DNA from 2 places in the Paenibacillus sp. FSL R7-0163 genome. Region 1 is predicted to be linked to the other one. Evidence: riboswitches for the same ligand, from Rfam matches in the RefSeq annotation. Region 1 holds a riboswitch; the other holds the start of a gene.
The links. A riboswitch is a leader RNA that binds a small molecule or an ion and turns the genes downstream of it on or off. The one in region 1 is predicted to bind glycine.
Positions count from the first base shown of each region.

Region 1 (8,196 bases):
TACCTTCAGAGCTACTATAATAAATTTCCCCGCCGTATTTTTCTACGATATTAAAGCAAATCATTAATCCTAAACCTGTTCCATTACTTTTTAATGAATAAAAAGGAGTGCCTAGCGACTTAACCTCAGCTTCCGACATCCCGCTTCCTTCATCGATGATTGTTATCTCAATAAAATTATTGTTCCTATTCGCCATAATAGAGACAGATTTACCAACTTCCGAAGCCTCTAAAGCATTTTTTATTATATTAATAAGCAGCTGCTTAAATTCAATTTTATTAATAGAAATCATGCAATCTTCTTCTACGTAGGTAACGATTTGATTATCAGATAACATTGCGTAGGAATGGAGCAATCCTGTAACACTTTCAAGTACATCCTTCACATCTACTTTTTCTAATTTTTGCTCTCCATTTGGCTTTGAAAGGGTTAGAAATTGCGAGATAATCTGTTCTACTGTGTTTAATTCATCAATCATTAATTTAAATTTTCTTTTCATAGGATCATCAAATGAAGGATCCTCATCAAAAAACTGCAAAAAACCTCTAACCACTGTCACTGGATTTCTAATTTCGTGCGCAACGGCAGCTGTTAATTGTCCAACCATCTTTAAACGCTCAGATTGCTGTAATTGTTCATAATAAAGCTGCTGTTTTTTCATCCGTTTAAATGATATTTGAAAAATGAAAAATAATAACACTTGAACCGCTATTATATTAATGAAATTGCCTAGCATATCATAATGTAAATATGTATATAAATCCCCTCTATCAATCAAGAGGATATAGCCAAATGTAACTACCATTAGTACCCCATTTATAATGAAGGAAAAATAGAACAATTTTAAATCAAAAAATAGAATAGACAGTGCAGGAATAAGACAAATGAGGATATAGGTAGTCCATGTTTGAGGATATAAAAAGAATAGCGTATAAAAATACGCAAATCCAAATAGAATGATAATCTTTCTAAAAGTATGTGTCTCATGCTTAGGGTAAATCCATAAACAAACCGTTAGAAACGCCACACATAAAAAATGAATGATATAACCAAAATCAATCCCATCTAACTCTAGGGTAGATAGTATCAATCCAAACATCATAAGAACGATGATCATTAACATTAATATGTAATAGGTTTTTCGATTCACCCGACTGTAGAACTCTCTCATGAATTCACCACTTTTAAATTGATTTTACCATTACGATAGTTATCTTACTTGTAAACTTATTGTCGAAATAAGAATTATATCAGTTGAAATAGTAATAAACAATAACTGAAAAAAACTGTAAACTCGATGATATTATAGTTTGTAAAAAACTAAAAAACCGGGAGATACCATTTTAACAGTATCTTCCGGTTTTCTGTTTAACTTTGCATATTCTTTAAGCAAACGTCCATGTAGGAACGCTTGAAACCGGCAAGGGCTCCCTGCCCAGTCGCGGTTGAATATAACCACGGCTTCTGCGCCGGTTAAAGCTTTCCTCATAAACTAGAGAGGTGTTTCGGTCCTGATTATTTTATTATCTCTTTCCCTCTTTCTTCTATTTATCGAATACAAAACAAATAATAAAATAAACCATAAAGGCGTCAACAATAATGCCGGACGAGTTTCATCAGCAAACAGCATAATTATGAGTATGATTGCAAACAAGGCTAGAACAACATAATTCACAAAAGGTGTGAACGGTGCCTTGAATTTTGATTTGGCCTGCAATTCCGGCTTCGTCTTTTTATATCGCAAATGGCAAATTAGAACGACGCCCCAAACCCAGATGAAACAAATGGCACTAATCGTTGTCACGATGCCAAAGGCCGTCTCCGGAATCAGCTTACTCAACAAAGCCCCTACAGATAAGACAAGCGTGGATATGAATAAAGCATTACTTGGTACATGATTTTTATTAAGCTTTGCAAAGTTGGCTGGAGCCTGGTCATTTCTGCTTAGATTGTATAGAATCCGGCTTGTTGAGAACATCCCGCTGTTACAAGCGGAAGCAGCTGAAGTTAATACAACGAAATTAATAACCCCCGCGGCAATCGGAATCCCCACTAAACTAAATGTTTTAACAAAAGGACTTTCTGCCGGGTTTAGTTCTGTCCAAGCGTTGATGCATAATAAGGCAATAATAGCACCCACGTAGAAAAATAGAATTCGTAAAGGTATTTTATTAATCGCCGATGGGATAGTTTTTTCTGGATTGGATGTTTCCGCTGCTGATACCCCCACCAATTCCACACCCACAAAAGCAAACACAACCATTTGAAATGAAAGTAAGAACCCGGAAATCCCGTTTGGAAATACTCCCCCATGTGCCCAAATATTACTGAGCGCAACCGTTCCGGTAGTTGTTTTGAATCCAATCACCAGTAAAACTACCCCTATGGCAATTAACGCGAGAATAGTGATTACCTTAATTAAAGCAAACCAAAATTCCAATTCGCCAAAGCTTTTTACAGTTAATAAATTGAGTCCTAATAAAATAATTAAACAAATGACTGCGGGTATCCATTGCGGGATATCAAACCAATATTGTACATAGACCCCAACAGCTATAATATCGGCCATAGCCGTCATGATCCAGCAAAACCAATAGGTCCATCCAGTTACAAACGCCGCCCGCGGTCCAAGATAATCTTCGGCAATGTCTGTAAAAGATTGATAACCTGCTTTTGACAACAGAAGTTCTCCCAATGCCCTCATCACAAAGAAAATAGCGATACCCACGATTAAATAAGCAAAAATGATCGATGGTCCTGCCAGCTGTATAGCTTTTCCAGATCCTAGAAATAATCCGGTACCGATGGTTCCACCAATCGCAATGAGCTGAACATGTCGATTCTCTAAATCTCTCTTTAATTCTTGTGCTGCCATTTCGAACTCCCCCTTATGTGAAAAAAATAACAAGTAAAAATGATAACAAAAAAGAGATTGGATACGCTCCAATCTCTTAGGTATAAGAATAATAAATAAAATACATTTATTTATTCTGACGATGATCAGAATAACAAATGAATTATCTAGTACTCTTCTGTCCTTTTGCCTGAGATTGTGAACCCTTCGGCGCCGGGGGATTCCCCCACGGTCTCTCCAGAAGCTGCTCCTGCTATAGTGTGATCCATAGCAATCATAGCTTGCGAATTATTTAATTTTTATGTCGCTAACTTCATTTTTAATATTTTTCAATACTAATCATTGTCAAATATTTTGTCAATAACATTAATTACCGCTTTATTATTGTTCCATTAACTTTTATTGCACACAATTAAGGGCTTGTCAGCCAAGCCGCCAATTCTTCTGTCTGCAGGCACAACCTTCAATACGCTCTCCTTAGCACTCCATGACTGACTAACACCTTACATGTTTTCGTTTGAAGCCCAGCTGCGATTTATCAACTGCCTTTTGAATATTAATTGAAGCATTCAAAATCTTGCTTTTTGCACTACCGGTATGGACTTCCACCGGGCCAACTTCCTTTGCAATCTCAACCGCTTTATCATGAAGCGGCAGATAGGATACGCCCACAGTGTAGATGAAATTGTTCATTGCGTATTTCGTTCGTTCAGGGGCATCATGAATCGTATTTTTAGCAAGCTCCAACATAGCGGCCAATTTTTCTGCGGAAAATTCACTGTCCGGGCGGTTTCCGAGCAGCCAGCAGTAACAGTTCCAGCCCGCCGACATTTTCAACTCTATATCACTTGCAATCCATTTATCAGAAACCTCTTGCGCAATATCCGTCTCCGCCAACGTTACTGCCACCACAAAGTCCGATAGCATATAGAAATAAGCCCCAGCAATCCACCGCTCAAAATCCGACTCTGACATTGCTTTAGGCTCCGCGATCACCCCGGCAAAATACATAGCGTCGTAATTTCCCGTAGCATAAAGCTGCTCGGCCAAGGGTTGATTATGTTTTATTTTTCTGAAGATAGGCTTCATCTGGCCTGTGGCCACACCAAAAAGCGGTTCGTGCGCGCCATTGGATAGATATATTTTCTTGGTGCGTTCCTTGCCGAGAGCTTCAAGCTCTTGCATGACCGTTTCTAAATCCATTGTTCGCACTTCCTTTTTTATGAATATTGGCTAGGGACTCAAACTTTACTTGAATATATCATAAAAGCCCTTATAAATATCTTCTTTTATACATCAAGGTAATTTGCCCCGCTATGTATTCAGCGCTATATTGGTTGCCATCCTTAATCCACCACATAATAATCCCCAGTAGTGAGGCTGCAATAATATCAACGGAGACTACCTCCTTAGTAGAGTCAATGTTCCTCGCGTTTCTTCGTTTTTCGACAGTATTTTTTAACAGGTTGGTCAAGTGGTTTTTGAAGCCTTTATGCTCAATCAATACAGCAAAAACTTTCCGGTATTCAAAAAAATAATTTAAAAAGGTGATCAGCTGCTCCTGTTCGTTGTTGCTCTTCATTTGTAATAGCGGTTCAACCTTCATGGATAGGTCATCGAAGATTTCATGTACGATCTGGCGCAATAAATCGTTAATATCCTCATAATGCAAATAAAACGTTGCGCGATTTAGTTCCGCGCGGTTGGCGATTTTTTGGACGGTCAATTGCGAAATCTCCACATTGTCGGACAATAATGAAAAAACAGCGTTTTTCAACATCTTTTTTGAGCGAATGGCTCGTGGGTCAACTCTTTTATGTTCAGTCATTTCATCCCTCTATTATCGTTTAAATGGCCTTTCATCAACTAATTTGCCTATTCTGTCGATTAGTCGACATTTTCAATAAAATTGCAAATAGGAATACTTTTTAAATCCTGATATGATTTATTTTATTGACACTATGTCGAAAAAGCAATGAAGAGAGGACTGCAACATGCAAGAAGACACTAAGAACATAAATAAAGGGATCTTATTAACCATCTTAATCTTTGGTTGTTTCTTATCCACACTCAATCAGACGCTTTTAAATGTCGCCTTAAGTAGTTTGATGGATGTTTTTGATGTCACAGCAACAACCGTACAATGGATTTCAACAGGATTTATGCTGATCAACGGGATTTTGATTCCGATTACGGCCTATTTAATGAAACGTTTTACAACACGGCAATTATTTATAAGTGCCATGTCATTTTTATTAATCGGTTCTATAATTTGTGTAGCAGCGCCGAGCTTTAGTCTACTCTTAATCGGACGGATGATCCAAGCTGCCGGTGCAGGGATTATAATGCCGCTCATGATGAGTGTTGTGCTCGCGATCTTCCCCGTTGAAAAACGTGGCAGCGCTATGGGACTGCTTGGGCTGGCGATGATATTCGCTCCTGCTATTGGGCCAACGCTCGCGGGTTTTGTTGTCGAATACCACTCTTGGCGCTGGTTATTTATCGGGCTTATTCCACTTGTCCTCATTGTTATAGCGTTGGCGTTCAAGTATTTAGTGAATGTATCTGAGACGTCTAAGTCGAAGCTTGATGTGGTAAGTGTTCTTTTATCAACCGTCGGATTCGGCTTAATTTTATACGGCTTCAGTAGTGCAGGAAGTAAAGGCTGGGATGATGTAATCGTGATCCTAACCTTAGGGATTGGGGTCGTGGTAACAGCCGTATTCTGTCTTCGACAAATCAAATCGGATGATCCACTGCTAAACCTGTCGGTCTTCAAAAATAAAGTGTTTACGATGACATCTCTTATTAACGTATTAATCACAATGATGATGTACGCAGATATGATCTTATTGCCTATTTATCTGCAGAATGGTCGCGGGTTTACAGCATTTGATGCAGGACTACTATTGTTGCCGGGCGCACTCGTAAATGCGTTCATGTCACCCGTCACCGGTAAATTATACGACCGTTTCGGTGCGAAACCGCTGTTCATCATTGGCCTATTGTTTATTATTCCATCTATGTGGGCGGTAACAGATTTATCTGAATCGACCACGTATACTTATCTAATGATTCGTACCATAGGCCTGCGAATTGGATTAAGCTTCATTACTATGCCACTCAATACAGCCGGACTAAATGCGTTGCCCAAACAACTTGGCACTCATGGTACAGCTGTGAATAATACCGTTCGCCAAATTGCCGGGGCCATTGGTACTGCTGTCGTAATTACAATTTATACAGTGCAGGCAACCAGTCATGTAACTACACTGATGCAGAATAATCCCTCCGCTACTCCTGAGATCCTTAAATCCCTTACATCGATTCTTGGGGCAAGTGACGCCTACTACTTCATGATGATTTTATCCATTGCCGCATTTGTTATAACATTATTTATGCCCACGAAAAACAAGCTCATGATTGAAAGGAAAGCAAACCTAGTTAGCAAAGAAGAACCTCCGTTGTAACTAGTAATTGCAGTGTATATGAAGAAAAGCCATTCCTTAGCGGAGTGGCTTTTGTTATGAATGGCTTGCTTTGGATCATTGGAGCACGTATTCCTACGAGCATCAATATTTCCTTATCCATATCAGTATCCCCCTCTCCATATCAAATGTGTAGAATCTATTATAAAAACGAAAAAATATTTAAACTTTACACATAAGTTAATATATGGTATTTTAATAGTGTTATTAAAAGGAATATTAATCCATAATAAGGAGCTGATTCCATTCATGAAACTATCTTTAAAAAAGAGATTGATGCTTGTTGGAACCTTTGTTTCAGTCTTTCTTTTTTCTTTTGTTTCCCAAGCATATGCGACTAATTTAATTGGCTACCCTACAGCTACACAAGCTAAGAATAATTGGTGCTGGGCTGCGACTAGCGTTACCATACTTCAATATTACGGAATCTCTGTAAGCCAATGTTCTTTTTATGATCATGTGAAGGGAACCTCCGGCTGTACAACAGACGAGAGTGAATCTTATGGAACTGTTCAAGAAGGCATTCATGATTATGGTGTCTCCAGTTGGAATCATACAGGAGCACTATCTTACAGCGATGTAAAAAACCAGATTGATAATGTTGGCAGTCCTATATATGTAAGCTGGAAATGGAATAGTGCTACCGGTGGCGGGCACGCAGTAGTTATCTATGGGTACGACACATATAGTGGAAATGATTGGATTCAACACATGAACCCGAGTGGGGGCACAAAAACCTCCATGTTATACACCAACATTAAAGGTGGCTCCAGCTACGATAGAACCTGGAGATGGGGACTTCATGGCTTCAACAAATATATTTAAGGAGGGCTTCCCATTAAGAAAACGCTGCTGTTAACTGTAACTTCATTCGTTTTATTTCTGACTTTTTTCTCACCTGTATGGGCTCAGACCGTAACTGAAGATGTTGTTTCTTTTGCAAATACAGAAGGATTAACATTGATTAAAGAAGGACTATCTAAAGATCCTGAAGGGTATGGTTACAACAATGAAGCAGAGATTAGTGAAATTACCGTAGGTCAAGGAATGCAGATTCATTTTATTGATGGTGCTAAGCTTAGGGCGGCTTCCGATAGTCTGATTGAAACGGTCACACCCCAAGACAACTGGGAGTTTCTTATTTTATCGGGCGGAATACCCAAATCTAAAATGATCATTCAAAAGGATTCAAACGGGTCCTATCAAGTTACTGAGTTTGGAGGAAATCCTAATACTTTGGCCTATGCTATTCATTCACTAGAAGCTGAGGGTGAAGTGAGTGAGCCTACACTTATCCGTGAGCGGGACGAATATATAGCTGCCTTCAAGAAAGACAATCAGGAACTAATCATCGCCCCACAACAAGCCTCATCAGCAGAAACAAAAGGACTAAGCAATATTTCGGAGCCTCAAGCACCCGGGCATTTAATTGATGTGTTACAAACGATGCAGAACGATTCTTCCGATGACGAGCAGGATGGGTCGGGAACCATTGCTTCCGCATATTATGCGGACGATAATAATCATCTAACAAGGTCTATCACCATTAGCGCCATTATTGCTCTAGTAGCGGTATTTGTGTTCTGGGCCTATCTCAGAAGACGTAAACAACCTAAATAAATGTAAAAATAAGTAGGCCGCCCTCCTTCATTGGATTGCGGCCTACTTTGATAGATAGTACCTCTAAAAAGCCTCCCTCTCCCCATATGATTAGGACATAAAGGCTGTCAAAGACCTCGTTAGCATAACACCATTTGTAATGGTATCTTGCGGCTAAACATCTCGTCCAGTACCCATGCCCCTTTTATACATTTTTTCTGCTTCAATAGGACTTTCTTTTGCCGTGATATGATA
Region 1 covers NZ_CP150224.1:6,283,232-6,291,427, reverse strand. Annotated here, with positions in the region: gene NST45_RS27630 (HAMP domain-containing sensor histidine kinase) at 1-1,171, opposite strand, end outside; gene NST45_RS27625 (amino acid permease) at 1,493-2,875, opposite strand; glycine riboswitch at 3,023-3,105, opposite strand; gene NST45_RS27620 (DNA alkylation repair protein) at 3,350-4,057, opposite strand; gene NST45_RS27615 (TetR-like C-terminal domain-containing protein) at 4,128-4,682, opposite strand; gene NST45_RS27610 (DHA2 family efflux MFS transporter permease subunit) at 4,849-6,324, shown strand; gene NST45_RS27605 (C39 family peptidase) at 6,592-7,167, shown strand; gene NST45_RS27600 (hypothetical protein) at 7,303-7,962, shown strand; gene NST45_RS27595 (pyridoxamine 5'-phosphate oxidase family protein) at 8,116-8,196, opposite strand, start outside.

Region 2 (8,196 bases), 450 kb from region 1:
CTCCAGTGAATCCGTCAGCCGGGTCTCCACATCGTCTTTAACAACGATCCGGTCTACCACAACTTCTATTGTATGTTTTTTATTCTTTTCTAGTTCAATATCCTCAGACAGATCTCTTAGTTCCCCGTCCACACGCACACGTACGAAGCCTTGCTTAGAGATATCTGTGAAGAGTCCTTTATGCTCACCTTTACGTCCTGAAATGATTGGCGCCAGGATCTGCAACCGAGTTTTCTCGGGATACTGCATAATCCGGTCTACCATCTGTTCAACGGTCTGGGAGGTAATCTCAATACCATGCTCTGGGCAATGGGGATGACCAATACGTGCAAAGAGCAACCGCAAATAGTCATAAATCTCCGTCACTGTACCTACCGTGGAGCGTGGGTTCCGGCTTGTTGTCTTCTGATCTATAGATATCGCCGGGGACAAACCATCAATCGAATCCACATCTGGTTTCTCCATTTGTCCCAAAAACTGACGTGCATAAGCCGACAAAGATTCAACATAACGCCGTTGTCCTTCAGCATAAATCGTATCAAATGCAAGCGATGATTTACCTGAGCCGCTAAGTCCCGTCAGCACGACGAAACGGTCACGTGGAATCGTCACATCGATGTTTTTGAGATTGTGCGCCCTCGCGCCTTTAATTACAATATTTTCGTTCGCCAACGGAACCTCTCCTTTAAAAAACTATTTCAACTTTATTTCAAAATATTCTCAAAGCCTTTTCAAAGCCTTTCGATCCCTCCCAAACCCTCCCTTCCAAGGGAGGGCCCCAAGGGTTGCACCCTCTGGACACCCGCATTTTCTGGAGAAGGAGTATGGTGGGACGTAACTTAGTGACTATAATGCTCAGAGCGCTTATCCCTACCGGACCACTTGGACGTTACCGCACTAACTAAAGACAGGTACATGCAACTGTCATAGACGTTGCATGGTGCTGTCCCTGCGGGATACGCATAAGTACCAAGTACATTGCCTGGTGCTGTCCTACGGGATACGCGTAAGTGCCAAGTACATTGCGGGCGCTGTCCCTGCGAGATACGTTTAAGTGCCATAAACATTACTGGATACGCGGCCCTCTATTGATTCAAAAAGAACGGTCTAGGACAGCACCGTTCAAAACCTATTTTAAATATCGGTGATGCATTAATGGTTTGTTACTCAGCCCGAAGCTCCAGCAATGCGTCACGCAGCTCTGCCGCACGTTCGAATTGCAGGTTCTTGGCAGCGTCCTTCATTTCAGCTTCCAGACGCTGGATCAGACTTTGTTTTTCTTTCTTATTCATCTTGCCACCAACACCTGTGAGATAATCGGCTTTAGACTCAGCAACCTTCGTTGCCTCGATGATGTCACGCACTTTTTTATTAATGGTGGTTGGGGTAATGCCATGTTTCTCATTATGAGCAATCTGAATGGCGCGACGGCGCGATGTTTCGCTCATCGCTTTCTCCATCGAATCAGTGATCCGATCACCATACATGATTACACGACCCTCAGAGTTACGAGCCGCACGGCCAATCGTCTGAATTAGTGAACGTTCGGAACGAAGGAACCCTTCTTTATCGGCATCGAGAATTGCAACTAAAGATACCTCCGGTAAGTCGAGACCTTCTCTCAGGAGGTTAATCCCTACCAGGACATGGAACGTACCGAGACGAAGATCCCGCAAGATCGCCATCCGTTCCAGTGTTTTGATGTCAGAGTGCATATAACGAACCTTAATACCGATTTCCTTAAAGTAGTCTGTCAGATCCTCCGACATCTTCTTCGTCAAAGTGGTAACGAGTACACGTTCATCACGTTCGACCCGGTCACGGATTTCGCTAATCAGATCATCGATCTGGCCTTCTGTAGGACGAACCTCAATGATTGGATCCAATAGCCCAGTCGGACGGATAATCTGCTGCACCATAGTTTCACAGTGTTCCATTTCATAAGGTCCAGGTGTCGCGGAGACGTATATGATCTGGTTCACTTTATCTTCGAACTCTTCGAACTGAAGCGGACGGTTATCCAGTGCAGAAGGCAGACGGAAACCATGCTCTACCAACACTGTCTTACGCGCCCGGTCACCGTTATACATCGCCCGAATTTGCGGAAGGGTAACATGGGATTCATCTACGACGATTAACATATCATCAGGAAAATAATCCATTAACGTATATGGAGTTGCTCCTGGCTCCCTGAAGGTTAGCGGCCCGGAATAGTTCTCGATCCCCGAACAGAAACCCACTTCCTTCATCATCTCAATATCGTAACGTGTCCGTTGTTCCAGACGTTGCGCTTCCAGGAGCTTGCCTGCGTCACGAAGCACGGTCAGCCGCTCTTCCAGCTCCCGTTCAATATTGACTATTGCTACACGCATCGTTTCTTCCTTGGTAACAAAGTGAGAAGCCGGAAAAATGGCGACATGGTCGCGTTCACCGATCAATTCACCCGTTAAAACATCAATTTCAGTGATCCGCTCAATCTCATCGCCAAACAATTCAACGCGAATCGCATGTTCACCCTGAGAGGCCGGGAAGATTTCAACCACATCACCACGTACACGGAATGTTCCGCGTACAAAATTGATATCATTGCGCTGGTATTGAATATCCACCAGTCTGCTCAGAATCTCATTGCGCGGCTTCTCCATCCCAACCCGCAAGGACAACAGCAAGCTTCCGTATTCCATTGGTGAACCGAGACCGTAAATACAAGACACACTCGCTACAATAATAACGTCACGCCGTTCGAACAAGGAGCTTGTCGCGGAGTGGCGAAGTTTATCAATCTCTTCGTTAATGCTGGAATCTTTCTCAATATAAGTATCGGAGGAGGGAATGTACGCCTCTGGTTGGTAATAGTCGTAGTAGCTGACGAAATAGTCTACCGAATTATTCGGGAAAAACTCCTTAAACTCACTTGCCAGCTGGGCAGCCAGTGTCTTGTTATGCGCAATAACCAGCGTGGGGCGATTTAATTTGGAAATAACTTGCGCGACAGTAAAGGTCTTCCCTGTACCTGTCGCTCCCAGCAGCGTCTGGTGCTTCTTACCCTGCCGGATGCCTTGTAGTAATTCATCTATGGCATGAGGCTGATCGCCCTGGGGTGTATACTCGGACTCCAATTCAAAAGTCTTCGTACTGACGACAATATCACTCATTTGCCCGTCTCCCCTCTATCGTCTAAACTAGATTAATATATTATAATTGTTGTCTGAATCTTCTCTCTCCATACGATAGTAAAAAATATGGAAGATAAGAATATGTGTTCCCGTTCATTATACAGTGTTGCTTAGATCGATGCAAACCATAATACACAGAAATGTTAGGAGCTTGAAGCATGGATATTACCGCAATAATCGGCCTAGTGGCCGGACTGGCTGCGCTAATCGGCGGCTACCTCTGGGAAGGCGGAAGCCTTTCCGGACTGCTGCAGCTTAATGCAGCTTTGATTGTATTTGGAGGTACGATTGCCGCCGTAATGATCAGCTTCCCGGCAGCTAAGCTACGTTCCATTCCCACCGCTCTGCGCATGGCTTTTGGTCGCAATCCTGAACGTGATGAAGAGAAGGCAGAAGAGCTCATCGCAATGGCCACAGTGGCCCGCCGCGGCGGCGTTTTAATGCTCGAAAAACAAGCGGAGGTACATCCTGATCCTTTTACACGTGAAGGACTGCTGCTTATCGTCGACGGCACCGACCCTGAGCAGGTAAGACAGATTTTGGAATTGGAAATGGATGCGAAAGAATTGAAGCATGAAAGCTACGCCAAGATTTTTGAAGCCGCTGGTGGATATGCTCCAACGATGGGGATCATCGGTACAGTTATGGGACTCATTAGGGTACTGGGCAACCTTACAGACCCATCAAATCTAGGTACCTCTATCGCAGTAGCGTTCACTGCAACACTGTACGGAGTAGCCATCGCTAATCTAATATTTTTACCCATTGGTTCCAAAATCAAATCCCGCAGCCAAAGTGAGCTGCATAGCATGGAGATGCTGCTAGTAGGCATTCTTTCTCTACAAAACGGGGATCATCCGTTGCTGGTGCGTAAAAAACTGAACTCCTTCATTTCAGACACCACCACAGATGACCGTGCAGAAGCAAGAGGTTTTATATGAGACAAAGAGACCGGCGCAAACGGCGGGTAGAGAATCGAGAAAGCCGTGATCGTTGGATGATTACTTACGCAGATCTAATTACGCTTTTACTTATATTTTTCGTTATATTGTATGCGATGAGCAGCCTGGACACTGACAAATACAATATCGTAACCGGCTCTTTATCCCAGACTTTCAAGTCGAGCAGCACTGTTCTTGAAGGCGGAGATGGTATTTTAGATGCTGGAAAGACCCCTGACAACAAACCAGAGAGTACAGATGGGAATGGGAACGCAACTGCAAAACCAAATGACGGTTCTGATAAACAAACGGAGAATGAAACACCTTCAGCACGGGAGTTGGCTTTTCGAGAACAAGAGGCGAAGCTTGCTGAGTTAATGGGTGTGATCACCCACTATGTGGAGGAGAATAATCTCGGTGAACAAATATTTGTAGCCGACAAACCGCAGGGCATAGAAATCACGCTCAGCGACCGTTTTCTTTTTGATGTGGGTAAAGCAGATGTGAAGTCACCAGCCCTTCCTGCTCTTCAGCAGTTGTCAGGCTTATTCAAAGATATCGGGGCAACGATCAGCATTGAAGGACATACGGATAATACACCAGTGTCATCAGCTTCCCGTTATAACGACAATTGGGAGCTATCGGGTGCTCGTGCGCTTTCTGTGCTGCGCTTTTTCTTAGATAATGAAGGACTGAACCCGGACACTTTTCAATATGCAGGTTATGCCGATACCCGACCAACAGCAGATAATACTACGGTAGCAGGCAAACAAAAAAATCGACGCGTAGAGATCATTGTACTTCGACAGCTTCAAGAGGTGGAATAAAATATAGTTGTTTGCGCTCAGAGCTAAGTTCGGCGGCAGGAGCCTTTGCAATTACCACATTGACCAACAAAGGGGTTTCACCTAATTTAATTAGGGAAAACCTCCCTGATTATTCACCTATTATCGTATCCAATCGCGGAATGAGGGAATTACTCCCTGATTATTACTCTTTTTAGTCTGAAATAGTGGTTTTACCGAGATGATTAGGGAGGAATTCCCTAAAACCCTAACTCTCAAGCTATAATCGTCTAAAATGAGGGAGGTTTTCCCTAATTCCATACTCCACTAGACCCTCAAACCACTCGATTGGGTTTACGAATACTCGCACAATCTACATAAGAAACACAAACAGCAAGTCCCCAAATCGCAGAAACTTGCTGCTAAAAACATCACACTTGATCAGACTATTTCCCGTCCCCAATTTCCAATTATTCAGCAACTAACGCGCTATAACCGGCTGCATCTAACAGACCTTTTACAGCATCAGCATATTCTCCATCAACTTCAATCTCAAAAATCCAACCCCCGCCATATGGCTGATCATTGATAAGCTCCGGACTAGCTTCTAATCCATCATTCACCTTGGTAACCGTCCCAGAGACGGGCGAATACAATTCCGATACCGTCTTAACGGATTCGATACTGCCTACGCTGTCACCGGCCGAAATGGTTGATCCTACCTCAGGAAACTCAACAAATACGATGTCGCCTAATAAATGCTGAGCATGGTCCGTAATCCCAACACGTACTACTCGTCCTTCTACTTGCTGTGCCCATTCATGCTCTTCGCTGTAAAGAAGGTTGTCTAATACTTCACTCATTTCAAGCCGCCTCATTTCCAATTTGGAGTTCTAAATTTAGTTATAGCCTAAGTTATCCCGGCTCACAATGTCAATATTACTAACAGGAAATTTAAATTTGTCATTTTTTCGACGTTTTCTTGTTGACAGCGCCCGACTATACCCGTTTAATGGAGACATACAAGAAGAAACGACGTTGTCGTCTTTTTATAGACAATAACCGTTTCTCGGAGAAATATAAGGATAATGTATAATGTGAACCATATACTTTCTTATATTTGAAATAAATATAGTTGCGGATGATGGCATAGGGAGAGACTGTCTCACTTGAAGACGGCGCCGAAGGAGTAAGCCCTAACAGGGGTGAATCTCTCAGGCAAAAGGACCTTTGTCGGACGTATCTCTGGAGAGCATCAGACGCAAGGCTAGATGCGTCAGATCACCAACGGGGAAACCTGCAAGCTAGTTACGGCAGGGTAACTCTCAGGTACAAAGGACAGAGCAGAAAGCGATTTGTGCATTTATGCATGATTGCTTCTGCCTGTCCTTTTTTCGTATGTAATCAGATCAAGGGGAGTGACGACATGGATGCTTTGAGAAGAACACCTTTTTATGATCTCTATTCCGCTTATGCGGAATCCAGATGCATTGACTTCGGTGGCTGGGAGCTGCCAGTACAGTTTACAGGTATCGTAAAAGAGCATGAAGCCGTTCGCCAGCAGGCTGGGCTGTTCGATGTCTCGCATATGGGTGAATTCATGGTGATTGGGAGCGGTGCAGAAGCCTTTTTGCAAAAAATGACAACCAATGATGTCAGCCGCCTCACAGATGGTGCGGCGCAATATACGCTGCTCTGTTATCCAAATGGCGGAGTTGTCGACGATCTACTCGTGTATCGCCTAAGCGAAGGGCATTATATGCTCGTCGTTAATGCCTCCAACATCGACAAAGACTTCCAGTGGCTGCAAGAGCATCTGAGCTCTGAATTCGGTGAAGTCACGCTCACTAATGTCTCTGACGAGACGCTTTTGCTCGCCTTGCAGGGTCCTCTGGCAGAGACCATTCTCGCGGAAGTTACTGATGCTCCTATTTCAACACTCAAGCCTTTCCATTTCATCGAACGCGCCACCGTTTGCGGTGTAGAGGTACTTATCTCCCGTACGGGTTATACCGGTGAAGATGGCTTCGAGATCTACGCTTCGCTGGAAGGTGCAGAAACGTTATGGAACGGACTGCTTGCTGCAGGCGCGCCTCACGGATTAACACCTGCTGGACTGGGTGCACGGGATACCCTGCGTTTTGAGGCAAAATTACCACTGTACGGTCAGGAGCTATCCGCTGACATCACCCCGCTTGAAGCAGGAGTACAGTTCTTCGTGAAGCTGGACAAAATAGACTTTATCGGACGCGATGCACTAATACAGCAAAAAGAAGCTGGGATTCCCCGTCGCCTTGTCGGCCTAGAAATGATTGATCGAGGCATTCCACGATCCCATTATCCTGTTTGGGCAGATGGGGTTAAGATTGGTGAGGTCACAACCGGAACACAGTCCCCTACGCTGAAACGGAACCTGGGGTTGGCTTTGATTGATGCTGCTTACAGTGAAATAGGCACAGAGGTTTACGTAGAGATACGCGGCAAGCAGCTTAAGGCTGTAGTGATCAAGGCCCCTTTTTACAAGTATAAACGCCTTTAGCGTCCATATAAGGACGGTGAGCTTTTAAGCGAGAAATAGAAGGATAAAGTATAGCGTGAAAATTGTACTTTCTTATATTTTAAAAAAGCCAAGGAGTGAAACCTTAATGAAGCACCGTTATCTGCCCATGACAGAACAGGACCGCGTAGAGATGATGGAGGCCGTCGGGATTCAGTCTATAGATGAGCTGTTCTCCGATATTCCTGAAGCGGTACGTTACCAAGGCACTATGCCGATGTCTGAACCACTCGATGAATACGCCCTGCTGCGCCACATGAAAGGTTTGGCTGACCAAAATGCCGACTTTGATTCTCACGCCAGCTTCCTCGGCGCCGGATTATACGATCATCACATCCCTGTGGTCATCAACCATGTCATTTCCCGTTCTGAATTCTACACTGCCTACACTCCTTATCAACCGGAGATCAGCCAAGGTGAGCTGCAAGCGATCTTCGAATTCCAATCCTACATTTGCGAACTAACCGGTATGAAAGTTGCCAATGCCAGTATGTATGATGGCGCTACAGCTTTGTCCGAAGCAGCGGTTCTCGCGGCTGGTGCTACCAAACGCAAAAAATTAATCGTCTCCCGTACCGTTCATCCTGAGGCTCGCCAAGTGCTACGTACTTCGGCTAATGCTTGGGGTCTGGAGGTGGTGGAGATTGACTATAAAGACGGTGTTACCGATCAAGCTAAACTCGCTGAAGCTATCGATGGAGATACTGCCGCAGTGCTTATTCAATCGCCTAACTTCT
Region 2 covers NZ_CP150224.1:6,737,324-6,745,519, reverse strand. Annotated here, with positions in the region: gene uvrA (excinuclease ABC subunit UvrA) at 1-672, opposite strand, end outside; gene uvrB (excinuclease ABC subunit UvrB) at 1,164-3,155, opposite strand; gene NST45_RS29555 (flagellar motor protein) at 3,335-4,117, shown strand; gene NST45_RS29550 (flagellar motor protein MotB) at 4,114-4,944, shown strand; gene gcvH (glycine cleavage system protein GcvH) at 5,373-5,765, opposite strand; glycine riboswitch at 6,044-6,142, shown strand; gene gcvT (glycine cleavage system aminomethyltransferase GcvT) at 6,329-7,441, shown strand; gene gcvPA (aminomethyl-transferring glycine dehydrogenase subunit GcvPA) at 7,548-8,196, shown strand, end outside.
Region 2: linked by a shared signal. The riboswitch ahead of gcvT (glycine cleavage system aminomethyltransferase GcvT) and the one ahead of NST45_RS27625 (amino acid permease) in region 1 are both predicted to bind glycine.